Chelatococcus sp. YT9: one gene and its partner. The protein of the gene in region 1 interacts with the protein of each later gene in a pairwise test. Links are inferred from orthologs where the notes say so. Each region holds a gene or a part of one and is shown in the gene's direction. Other genes may lie near its edges.

Evidence for each region. Proteins that work in one complex are often made in the same cells at the same time.
Region 2: the proteins of dnaQ (region 1) and dnaE interact in binary tests that used the Escherichia coli proteins (3 or more experiments, as listed by UniProt). The link is inferred for Chelatococcus sp. YT9 from one-to-one orthologs.

Annotation. Positions count from the first base shown.
Region 1 is NZ_JAHBRW010000001.1:1,482,754-1,488,045, forward strand. What follows is about bases 1-2,947. They hold dnaQ (DNA polymerase III subunit epsilon), read left to right. Parts: upstream 1-1,092; coding sequence 1,093-1,803; downstream 1,804-2,947. Other genes in these bases: KIO76_RS06685 (shikimate dehydrogenase), read left to right, coding at 1-478; coaE (dephospho-CoA kinase), read left to right, coding at 484-1,092; secB (protein-export chaperone SecB), read right to left, coding at 1,925-2,413; KIO76_RS06705 (Tim44/TimA family putative adaptor protein), read left to right, coding at 2,786-2,947. Outside these bases: more of KIO76_RS06705, read left to right, coding at 2,948-3,505; mltA (murein transglycosylase A), read left to right, coding at 3,558-4,757; KIO76_RS06715 (Smr/MutS family protein), read left to right, coding at 4,754-5,292. UniProt on the Escherichia coli protein: DNA polymerase III is a complex, multichain enzyme responsible for most of the replicative synthesis in bacteria. The epsilon subunit contain the editing function and is a proofreading 3'-5' exonuclease.
Region 2 is NZ_JAHBRW010000001.1:4,035,717-4,042,930, forward strand. What follows is about bases 436-4,441. They hold dnaE (DNA polymerase III subunit alpha), read left to right. Parts: upstream 436-770; coding sequence 771-4,241; downstream 4,242-4,441. Other genes in these bases: KIO76_RS31100 (META domain-containing protein), read left to right, coding at 436-622. Also shown: more of KIO76_RS31100, read left to right, coding at 1-435; KIO76_RS18680 (ABC-F family ATP-binding cassette domain-containing protein), read left to right, coding at 4,531-6,120; KIO76_RS18685 (30S ribosomal protein S2), read left to right, coding at 6,350-7,214. UniProt on the Escherichia coli protein: DNA polymerase III is a complex, multichain enzyme responsible for most of the replicative synthesis in bacteria. This DNA polymerase also exhibits 3' to 5' exonuclease activity. The alpha chain is the DNA polymerase catalytic subunit.

The DNA of each region.
Region 1 (5,292 bases):
GGGCGCCGGTGGTGCGGCCAAGGCGGTAGTCTATGCGTTGTTGACCCGGGGTGTCCAGCGTGTGGTGATCGCCAATCGCAGCCTCGGCCGAGCTGAGGCACTGGCGGAACGCTTCAAGGGATCATCCAATGGCCGGGTAGAGGTGACGCCTTGGCAGGATCTCGACAAGCTCCTGCCGCACACGAAGCTTCTCGTGAACGCTACCTCCCTCGGCATGTTTGGCCAAGACCGTCTCGCGATCGACCTGTCCGGCTTGTCCGTCAACGCCGTCGTCAACGATATCGTGTATGTTCCCCTTGAGACCGAGCTTCTTGCTCAGGCACGGGCGCGCGGCATTCTGGGCGTGGATGGCCTTGGCATGCTTCTCCACCAGGCGGTGCCGGGTTTTGAGCGCTGGTTCGGTATACTGCCGCGCGTTACGCCCCGGCTACGGGAACATATCGAGGCGGACGTCCTTCGACAGTATCCGACGACGTGAGCGGCATGACGTTCATTCTAGGCCTCACCGGCTCCATTGGCATGGGCAAGTCAACGACTGCCGCAATGTTCAAAGCGCGGGGGATACCCGTTCATGATTCCGACGAGGCGGTCCACCGGTTATATCAGGGTGCGGCCGTACCGCTGATAGAAGCGGCTTTTCCGGGCACCACGACTGATGGAGTAGTCGACCGCGCCAAGCTCGGTGCGATCGTCATTGGTCATCCCGACCGGATGGCACGGCTCGAACAACTCATTCATCCGCTTGTCCGCGCCGACAGGGATGCCGTGCTCGCGGAGGCGCGGCGTTCCGGAGCCGCGCTGATGGTCTTTGACATTCCGCTGCTCTATGAGACCGGGGCGGAGAAGGATTGTGACGCGGTTTTAGTGGTGACGGCGTCACCGGATATTCAGCGCGCGCGTGTTCTGGCTCGCCCCGGCATGACACCCGAACGATTTGCGATGATTCACGTGAAACAACTCCCGGACGCTGAGAAGCGGAGAAGAGCGGATTTCATTGTGGACACCGGCCTCGGGCTTGCGGAGGCGGAGGCACAGGTCGACGCGATCATTGCTAGAATCAGGGCTCGGACAAGCGAGCGGCGGGGTGACTGAATGCGTGAAATCGTACTCGACACGGAAACGACCGGCCTCGATCACCTGACCGGAGACCGCATTGTCGAGATCGGAGGCGTGGAGCTCATCAACCATTTGCCGACGGGCCGCACTTTCCACAAATACATCAATCCCCAATATCCGGTCGCCCCGGCTGCCTTCGACGTGCACGGCCTTTCGAACGAATTTCTCTCCGACAAGCCGCTGTTCCAGGACGTGGCAGCGGAATTCATGGAATTCATCGCGGATGCCCGTCTTGTGATTCACAACGCGGCCTTCGATGTCGGCTTCCTCGATTCCGAACTCACGCGTCTCGGCTTTCCACGCATAGAAGCGGCCAATGTCGTCGACACATTGATGTTGGCGCGCCGCAAACACCCGGGCGGGCAAAACAGCCTCGACGCCTTGTGTTCACGCTATGGCATCGACAATTCTCGTCGCACGAAGCACGGCGCCCTGCTCGATTCAGAAATCCTGGCGGATGTCTATCTGGAGCTCATTGGCGGGCGGCAAACGGATCTCGGCCTGGCCGTGGCCGGTGCGGCGCGTGCAGCCATCACCCTCGTTGAAGGCTCCCTGCGCGCGATGCAACGGCCGGAACCGCTTGCCTCGTTCTTGACCGATGCCGAACGAGAGGCTCATCGCAGTTTTGTGACTGGCTTAGGCGAGGCCGCTATCTGGAGGCGCTACGGGCTTACGTCTGAGGCTTAAGCTGAAGCGCCAGCTTGTCGGGCCACTTAGTAGCGGTGAGCGCCGCCAGCCCCGGCCAAGCCCCACGCTTGGACGGGGCGAGTAGAGCGGGCATTCCTCGAAGGAAATGCCCGGGAAATGATCAGGCCTGCGCGGCCGGCTGCTGCGGCTGCACTTCCGCCAGCTTCTGGCGGTAGAGCGCGGCGAAGTCGATCGGATCGATGAAAAGGGGCGGGAAGCCGCCGTTGCGGACGCTGTCCGCCACGATCTGCCGGGCAAACGGGAAGAGGAGGCGCGGGCACTCGATCATGACAGTCGGGTGCAGATGCTCCTGCGGGATGTTGCGCAGGCGGAACACGCCGCCATACACGAGCTCGAAGACGAACAGGACGTCGTTGCCGATGGTGGCCTTGCCTTCAAGGGTGAGGTCGACCTCGAAGTCTGTCTCCGCGAGCTGGTTGGCACCGACATTGACCTGGATCGAGATTTCCGGGCCCTGCTGCTGCGGCGTCAGAGAGCGCGGGGCGTTCGGGTTCTCGAAGGACAGGTCCTTGATGTATTGTGCGAGAGCGTTCAGCGAAGGCGCCGTATCAGTCGGGGCGCCAGTGCCGTTGGTTGAGGTGTCGGTCATGACGAAACTTCTCCGGATGGACGGATGATGGAAAGCGGGGTTCCGGAAGGCATCCGCGCTCCCCGGACCAGGACTCGTCGACCGGCGACGGATCCCTGTCGGAGCCGGGCCGTTCTGAACGGATACCGAAGCCTTGCAATGTTCCCAGCTTCAGTCGCTGGGGGCTAACATGGAAGCCGGTCACCGACAAGGCACCATAGTCCCAATCCCGCGTCCTTGTGAGCTAGCCATCTCTTGTTTGCCGCAACAGTGGATGTTACGAGCGCAAGGCCCCATATCTACGAAGCGGTATCGGACAAGGATGGTCTTTGTGGCTATGAATCGAACCGTGGGACTTGACGCCGGGGAACGAGCACGAGACGACTGATAGCCATGCAAGACGGTTTCGACGTAACGACTATAGTCTTCCTCGCGCTCGCGGTGTTCGTGATCTGGCGCCTCCGTTCGGTGCTCGGCCAGCGCACCGGTAATGAGCGTCCCCCGCAGGATCCTTTCGCCCGTCGCGATCCACCGATGAAGCCCGCCAACGGAAGTGCGAACGGTGATAATGTCGTGCGCCTGCCGGGCGCGGCGAACGACACGGGCCTCGGCGGCGAGGGCAACCCGAATCGCTGGAAAGGCATCGCCGAGCCAGGGACACCGCTGGCGGCCGGACTTGATGGCCTGGTGCGCGTCGAGCCGAGCTTCAATCCGCAGGAATTCCTGGCGGGCGCCAAGATGGCCTACGAAATGATCGTGATGGCCTTTGCTCAAGGCGATCGTAAAACCCTGAAGGGCCTTCTCTCGAAAGAGGTGTTCGAAGGCTTCGATCGTGAAATCGGAGAACGCGAAAAGCGGGGCGAGAAGATCGAGACCACCTTCGTCTCGATCGACGGCGCCGATCTTCTTGCCGTGGATCTCAAGGGCAAGCTTGCGCAGGCGACGGTGCGCTTTACCTCGAAACTCATCACGGCCACGCGTGATGCCTCGGGCACCGTGGTAGACGGCAGCGCCGAGACGGTTGTCACGGTCACCGATGTCTGGACCTTCGCGCGCACCCTCGGCGGCCGCGACCCCAACTGGCAACTGGTCGCGACTGAAGCGGCACAGTAGCGGGTCCGGCACGGTGCGGCGCGGCATCGGATACGGATTCGGGCAGACCGGTGTGTTAAAGCGCTTTCTGCTCGCGCTCTCGGCGGGCGGAATTCTCACCTTCGGCGGGCTGTTGCCTGCCTTTTCGGCGCCACCCACTGAGGTTGGCGGGGCACGGCTGGAGCCCGTTCCTTTTGAGACGCTGGGCGGCTGGCGTAGGGATGACCACAGAGCCGCCTTCGCGACGTTTCGACGATCCTGCGAGGCGATCCAGAAAAGCGGTGACCAACAGCGGTGGATCACGCCATCGTCGTCCGCGCTGATCGGGATTTGCCAGCGCGGCTTGAAGCACCCTCCGAAAACCCGATCTGCGGCGCGCAGGTTCTTCGAACAGAACTTTGCAGCCTTCCGGATAGTGACACCAAAAGGCTCAGGCTTCCTGACGGGCTATTTCGAGCCCGAGTATCGCGGGCGATTGCAGCCGGACGACCTCTTCTCAACGCCGCTTCTCGGCCGCCCTGCCGACCTCATTACCTTCGCTGATGGGGAGCGTCTGCCCGCGCCGCACACGGCGCTTACGGCTGCCCGGCGCACAACGAGCGGCGCTCTCGAGCCTTATCCGGACAGGGCAGCAATCGAGGATGGTGTGCTCGGCCCCAAGGCGCAGCCGCTCGTTTACCTTGACCCGATCGACGCCTTTCTTGCCCATGTTCAGGGGTCGGTTCGGGTCCGAATCGACGATGGCCGCATTATCCGGCTCGCCTACGCCGCCCGCAACGGACATCCCTACAGTTCGCTCGGCCGCATGGTGGCTCTTGAGACAGGCCTGCCACCCGCAGAGCTCAACACGCCCAAGCTCGTGGCTTGGCTCAAGGCCAATCCGGATGCCGGACGGCGCCTGATGCGGCAGAACCGTTCGTATATTTTCTTTCGCGTCGCGAATGAGCTCGATCCGAAGCGTGGGCCTCTTGGTGGGTCATCCGTCCAGCTCGTGCCGGGGCGCAGCCTCGCGATCGATCGGAACCTTTGGTCCTATGGTCTACCGTTCTGGATCGATGCGGAGCTGCCGCAGCCGGACGAAAGCACGAAGCCGTTCCAGAAGTTGATGATCGCGCAGGACACGGGCTCGGCCATACTCGGGCCAGCGCGGGGCGATATTTTCTTCGGGAGTGGTCCTGCAGCCGGGGACAAGGCGGGGCTGATTCGCCATCCTGGGCAGTTCATCGTGCTGCTCCCCCGCGAGATCCCGCGGCCTAGCGGAGCGGACCGATGAGACGCCGGCGCGGCCGGACACTCGACAAGGAGGAGATCACGCTATGGCACCACGTGGTGAAAAGCGTGAAGCCCTTGCCGGGCCGCGCCGTCCCGGTCTTACCGCCGGATGAGACTGCCCCCGGGCCAGCCAATCAAACCGCCGCCGAATCAAACGACATCGCCAAGGCAACGGGGGATCTTGCGGGGAAATTCGGCGGCAAAGCCGGGAAGAAGGTCGCGCCTCCCAACCCTGCCACTCCCAAGTCTGCCATTCCCAAGCCTGCCACTCCCGACTCTCGTGCCCCGAAGGTCCCCCCGCTCGCACCGCTGGAGCGGCGGCAACGTCTAGCGCTACGACGGGGCACGGAAGCCATCGAGGCGGTGCTCGATCTGCACGGTATGCGACAGATCGAAGCGCACGCGGCGCTGACCGGGTTCGTACGGAGGGCTCAGCGCGAGCAGAAGCGAGTCGTCGTGGTCGTCACCGGCAAAGGCGGCGGCGAAGGGAGCAGTAAGTTGATGTTCGGCGAGCGCGGCGTTTTACGACGGTTGGT
Region 2 (7,214 bases), 2.6 Mb from region 1 along the record:
ACTGGCTGGCCAATGGCTAGCCGAGGATATCGCCGGCGGCGGTGTCGTCAATCGCATACAGACCACAATCGCTTTTAGCGGCAATGGCAAGGTCACCGGTTCGGGCGGTTGCAACCACTTCACCGGCAAGGCTGAGATCTCCGGCCAGTCCCTGCGGATCGGCCCCTTGGCTTCCACCCGCATGGCCTGTCCTCCTGCGGTCATGGGGCAGGAGCAGAAATTCTTCAATGCGTTGCAAGCCGTGAAAAGTTGGGAGATCGGCGGCAACGGCAAGCTTTCGTTGCTGGACGCCGACGGCAAGCAATTGGCGCTGTTGACATCGGTCCGCCAAGGTGCGGCGATCACGATTGAAGTTCCGACGGTCAACGAGGTCCAGACCGTCAAGGCAAGCTATGCCTGCGGTGATCGGGTCGTGGATGCCACCTATTTCAATGCCGGGGCGATCTCGCTGGTGTCGCTCGCGATCCACGGCGAGTTCGTGATCGCGGCCAATGTGCTGGCCGGTTCCGGTGCAAAATATGCTGGCGGGCGCTTCATCTGGTGGACGAAGGGCAATACGGCTGATCTCTATGATCTCACGAAGGGTGAGAACGCGGCGCCCGTCACCTGCAAACAGACCTGAGGGCTGGACAGCGACCCCGCAGGATCAGCGGTGATAGGACATCCACTGGTAATCTGGGATCGGGGCTCGACCCCGCCGGTCCGCGCCGTATTCTGGGGCTGTGAGCGGGCATGAGTCCGGCCCGGATGTGATCGGTATTGGGTTCCCGATGAACGTTTCAGCGAACGAGATCTACCAGGACGTCGGCTTTGTGCATTTGCATGTCCATTCCTCGTTTTCGCTTCTCGAGGGTGCGCTCACCATCGCGGCCTTGTCGAAGATGGCCATCGCGGACGGTATGCCGGCGCTGGCGCTGACGGATTCCAACAATCTTTTCGGCGCGCTCGAGTTCTCGGAAAAGCTGTCGGGAGCCGGCATCCAGCCGATCGCCGGCTTGCAGCTCACGGTCGAATTCGAGCCGCCGGACCCTACCGTGCGCCAGATGGTGACCCGCAGCCTGCCGCATATCGTGCTGCTCGCGACCAGCGAGACCGGTTATGGAAACCTGATGCAGCTCACGAGCCGCGCCTTCCTGGATTCCACGGCGGGGGAGGTGATCCATGTGCCTTTCGCACGGCTCGCCGCCCATAGCGAGGGGCTGATCGCGCTGACCGGCGGGCCGGGCGGCCCGCTCGACCGGGCCCTGCGAGACGGCCAGATGGAACTGGCTTCGGAGCGGTTCAGGCGCCTCCAAGAGGTTTTCGGCGACCGGCTTTATGTGGAGTTGCAACGGCACGGCACGAACGAGGAGCGTGCCGTCGAGACTGAGCTGCTCCGCCTCGCCTATCGGGATGGTGTGCCCCTCGTCGCCACCAACGAGCCTTTTTTCGCGAAGGCCGGAGACTATGAAGCGCATGACGCGCTGCTCGCCATTGCCGACGGCCGTCTCATTGCCGATGACAATCGCCGGCGGCTTACCAACGCGCACGACTTCAAGTCGCGCGCCGAGATGGTCAAGCTTTTCGAGGATCTGCCGGAAGCGTTGCAGTCAACCGTTGAGATTGCGATGCGCTGCGCCTATCGGCCGCGCACGCGCAAGCCGATGCTTCCCCGCTTCAGCGGCGATGAGACGGAAGAGGCGGCCGAGCTCCGCCGGCAGGCCGTGGCCGGGCTCGACGCGCGTCTGGCCTCCCACCCCCCAGCCCCCGGCCTGACCGAGGCCGATTATCGCCAGCGGCTTGAATTTGAGCTGTCGATCATCGAGCGCATGCGTTTCCCGGGTTACTTCCTGATCGTCGCGGACTTTATCAAGTGGGCGAAGGCCCATGACATTCCCGTCGGCCCGGGCCGCGGTTCGGGGGCGGGTTCGCTCGTGGCCTATTCGCTCACCATCACCGACCTGGATCCGCTACGCTTCGGCCTCCTGTTCGAGCGCTTCCTCAATCCGGATCGTGTGTCGATGCCGGATTTCGACATCGATTTCTGCCAGGATCGCCGCGAAGAGGTCATCGCCTATGTGCAGCAGCGCTACGGCGAGGATCGTGTCGCGCAGATCATCACCTTCGGTACGCTGCAGGCGCGCGGCGTCATGCGCGACGTCGGCCGCGTACTCGAAATGCCCTATGGCCAAGTCGACAAGCTGACCAAGCTCGTGCCGCAGAACCCGGCCAATCCCGTCACGCTCAAGAAAGCCATCGAGGACGAGCCCAAACTGCAGAGTGCCGCGAAGGAGGAGCCGGTCGTCGGGCGCATGCTCGACATCGCCCAGAAGCTCGAGGGGTTGCACCGCCACGCCTCGACCCATGCGGCCGGCATCGTGATCGGCGATAGGCCGCTCGAAGAGCTTGTGCCGCTCTATCGCGATCCGCGTTCCGGCATGCGCGTCAGTCAGCTCAACATGAAGTGGGTGGAGCAGGCGGGCCTCGTCAAATTCGACTTTCTTGGCCTCAAGACCCTCACAGTGCTGCGCACGGCGGTCGATCTCATCAAGAAGAAGGGGATCGACATCGATCTGTCGGCGATCCCCCTCGACGATAAGAAGACCTACGAATATCTGGGGCGCGGCGAGACGGTCGGCGTGTTCCAGGTGGAAAGCGCCGGCATGCGCAAGGCGCTCGTCGAGATGCGCGCGGACCGCCTGGAGGACCTGATCGCGCTGGTGGCGCTCTACCGTCCCGGTCCGATGGCCAATATTCCTGTTTATTGCGCCCGCAAGCACGGCGACGGCGAGCCGGAGGAGGAATGGTACCTCCACGAGAAGCTGAGGCCGATCCTCAACGAGACCTTCGGCATCATCATCTACCAGGAACAGGTGATGCAGGTGGCGCAGTCGCTGTCGGGCTATTCGCTCGGCGAAGCGGACCTGTTGCGCCGCGCCATGGGCAAGAAGATCAAGGCTGAGATGGACGCGCAGCGCGAGCGCTTCGTGAATGGCGCCATCGAGCGCGGCCTCACCAAGGCGCTCGCCGACGAGATCTTCGACCTCCTCGCCAAATTCGCCGACTATGGCTTCAACAAGAGCCATGCGGCCGCCTATGCGCTCGTGTCCTACCATACGGGGTATCTCAAGGCGAACCATCCGGTCGAGTTCATGGCGGCGTCCATGACGCTCGAACTCGACAACACCGACAAGCTGTCGGAATTCCGGCGCGAGGCCGAACGCCTCGGCATCAAGGTGGAGCCCCCCTCGATCAACCGCTCGGGCGTGGTCTTCGACGTCCATTACGATGCCGAGCAGCGCGGCTCGATCCGCTATGCGCTGGCCGCGCTCAAAGGCGTCGGGAGGCAGGCTGTCGAGGCGCTCGTGACGGCACGGGGCAACACGCCGTTCCGCGACCTCAGTGATTTCGCGCGGCGCTTCAACCCCAAGCTCGTCAACAAGCGCACGCTGGAAGCGCTCATCTCGGCTGGCGCCTTCGATGAACTTGAGCCGGATCGGGCGCGGAGCTTCGCGGCGATCGATGCGATCACCGCGATCGCGGCGCGCACGGTGGCAGCCGAGGCTGACGGACAGAACGACTTCTTCGGTGGGCCCACATCCGCACCGGAGCCCTTGCGCATCCCGAGTTACGTCCCGTGGCTGCCGGCGGAGCGGCTGCAGCGGGAATACGATGCAGCCGGGTTCTTTCTGACGGGCCATCCGCTCGACGAGTATGGCGCGCTGCTTGAGAAGTTGCGTGTGCAACGCTGGTCGGATTTCGCTAAGGCGGTCCGCGGTGGTGTCAATATGGGGCGGCTCGCCGCGACCGTGCTGGACCGGACGGAGCGGCGCACGAAGAGCGGTTCGAAGATGGGTATCGTCAATCTGTCCGACCAGAGCGGCCATTTCGAGGCCATCATCTTCGCCGAAGGACTATCGCATTTCCGCGACCTGCTGGAGCCGGGCAAGCCGGTCATCCTGCTGGTCCAGGCCTCCGCTGAGGGCGAGGAGGTGAGGGCGCGCATCCAGTCTGTCGAGCCCCTCGACTCGGCTGTTTCGAAGCACCACAAGAGCCTGCGGATCTTTCTGCGTGACGAGGCGCCACTGCCCATCGTAGCCGAGCGGCTCCGCGATCGCGGCGATGGCGATATCTCGCTGGTGCTGATGCTGGAGGAGAGGCAGGAGGTCGAGGTGAAGCTCAAAGGGCGCTTTTCCACGACACCGCAGATGGCGAGCGCTATCCGGGCGATCCCCGGCGTCGTCCATGTGGAGATGTTGTAAGGCGACGTGGAGGTGACCTTGGCCTTGGCTGAACGCCGACCGAGGTTCTGCTTGCTTCGCCGAAGTTGGGTCCACATGGCCCATAGCGGAGGCTTGCCGCGGAGACCAGCCCGAAGCAGTTCCGCGCCCCACATGGCGGAACCTCCCAGATTTTCGCCGACCAAGCTTGCGAAGGTTGATGGTTAGTCTTACCTAGAGGGCCGTTCAGCAGGAATTTGGAGCCGCTTCGACATGGATTTGTCTCTTGCCGCCGTCGTTCAGTCGATCATGCTGCGAGAAGTCCTGTCCCATGCCTGCTTCCATCACCCTGTGCAATCTATCATGGCATGCTCCTGATGGAGCGCCGCTCTTCTCTGATCTCAATCTAAGCTTCGGTCCCGAGCGTACTGGCCTCATCGGGCGAAACGGCACCGGCAAGACCACGCTGCTGCGGTTGATCGCGGGCGAGCTAAGCCCGTCGTCGGGCTCCGTTCAAGCCTCTGGCACCCTTGGCGTCATGCGGCAGGATATACAGGCGAGCGCCGACACGCTCGCGGACCTTTTCGGTGCAAGATCCGCCTTGGCAGTGCTCGACCGCGCCGAAAGGGGGCTTGCCGACCCTGACGAACTGGCCGGCGCTGACTGGACCTTACCGGCTAGGATCGACGCGGCCCTCGCGCGGTGCGGTTTGTCCCTGGAGGCTCATGTGCCGCTGGCTGTGCTGTCAGGCGGGCAGCGCAGTCGCGCGGCCTTGGCAGCGCTGATTTTTGCCGAGCCGGACGTTCTCCTGCTTGATGAGCCGACCAACAATCTGGATCGCGACGGACGCCGGGCTGTGCTGGACTTCATCCGCGCGTGGCGAGGCAGCTCGATCATCGTCAGTCATGATCGGGAGCTGCTTGATACGATGGACGCCATCGTGGAACTGACCACGCTTGGCGCTACCCGATATGGCGGGAACTATGGTGCTTTTCATGCGCGGAAGTCCACGGAGCTCGAGGCTGCTCGCCACGATCTCGCAAATGCCGAAAGGGAACGCGCGGAGATCAGGCGTCGCGCGCAGCAGGCGGTCGAGCGCAAAGCGCGAAGGGATAGCAATGGACAGAAAGGCCGCGCCAAAGGCGACCAGCCGAAAATCCTGATGGACGCGGCGAGAGGCCGCGCCGAGACATCCGGCGGCGCAAATGCCCGCCTTCGCGATGCGCGAATCGAGATGGCTGACGAGGCCCTGTCCAGCGCGCGCGAGAAAATCGAGGTGCTGCAGCCCTTGCGCATGGAGATGCTTACCACCGACATGCCTTCCGGTAAGATCGCTCTGCGTCTTGCAGCCGTGACAGCGGGATATGCGGCTGAGCGGCCTGTCATTCGTGATCTGTCTCTGACCTTAACCGGTCCCGAACGGGTCGCGATCACGGGTCCGAACGGCAGTGGCAAGTCCACGTTACTGGCGCTCATCGCGGGCAAGCTCGAGCCGCAGAGCGGATCCGTTGATCGGCCGGTCCCCCTGGCTTTCCTCGACCAGGATATGGGCTTGCTCGACCCGGAGCTGTCGCTGCGGGAGAATTTCCTGCATTTGAACCCGCAGACGGATGAGAACCAGTGTCGGGCGGCTTTGGCGCGTTTTCGTTTCCGCGCGGAGGATGCGCATCAGCGGGTGGGCGATCTCAGTGGTGGCGAGCGGTTGCGCGCCGGGCTTGCCTGCACCCTGGGACGTCCCGTCCCGCCCGCGCTTCTCATTCTGGATGAGCCGACCAATCATCTTGATCTCGACGGGATGGAGGCGCTGGAACTGGCGCTATGCGCCTTTGACGGCGCGCTCCTGGTCGTCAGCCACGATGAGAGGTTTCTTGATCGCCTCGCTTTGCAGCGAAGAGTGGAGCTGGGCGCCCCCCTTGGTTGAGCGATCACCCGCTCAACCGGATGCCGAGGGATTGAATGCCTTCTTTCCGCACGCCATCTCTTGCATCTCAACGCTGGCGCCCTTATAAGCGCGCCCATTCCACACGCGGGGTTAAGCTCGCGAAGGTCCTAACATAAGGACCTTCTTGAGATCTCTCACGAGCCATCCGGTGGCCGGATCGTCCGGCCCAAGGCCCCGCGGCGGCATCATAACCGGAGTTATAAAGACTATGGCGCTTCCTGATTTCTCCATGCGGCAGCTGCTCGAAGCCGGTGCGCATTTCGGCCACCAGGCTCACCGCTGGAATCCGAAGATGGATCAGTACATCTTCGGCACCCGCAACAACATCCATATCATCGATCTCGCCCAGACCGTGCCCGCGTTCTACCGCGCGCTGCAGGCGATTTCCGACACGGTTGCGGCCGGTGGCCGCGTGCTCTTCGTGGGCACGAAGCGCCAGGCCGCCGATGCGGTCGCGGATGCTGCCAAGCGTTCGGCTCAGTACTACGTGAACTCCCGCTGGCTCGGTGGGATGCTGACGAACTGGAAGACCATTTCCGGTTCGATCCAGCGTCTGCGCAAGGTCGACGAGACTCTCAACGGCGGCGCCACCGGACTGACAAAGAAAGAGCGTCTGATGCTCTCGCGGGAGCGCGAAAAGCTTGAGCGCGCGCTCGGCGGCATCAAGGACATGGGCGGCGTGCCGGACCTTCTGTTCGTGATCGACACGAACAAGGAGCAGCTTGCCATCAAGGAAGCCCAGCGTCTCGGCATCCCGGTGGCCGCGATCGTCGACACCAATTGCGATCCCGACGGCATCACCTTCCCGGTTCCGGCCAATGACGACGCGGGCCGTGCCATCGCTCTCTATTGCGACCTCGTGGCTCGCGCCGCCATCGATGGCATCTCGCGTGGCCATGGCGACCTCGGCATCGATATCGGCGAGTCGGAAGCTCCGATCGTCGAGGATCTGCCGGCTGCCGACGGCGCCGCTTCAGATGAGGTGTTCGAGCGTCTCGGCGCGCCGCGTGGCGCCCCCGATGATCTCACCAACCTGAACGGCGTCGGCCCTGAGCTCGAGAAGAACCTCAATG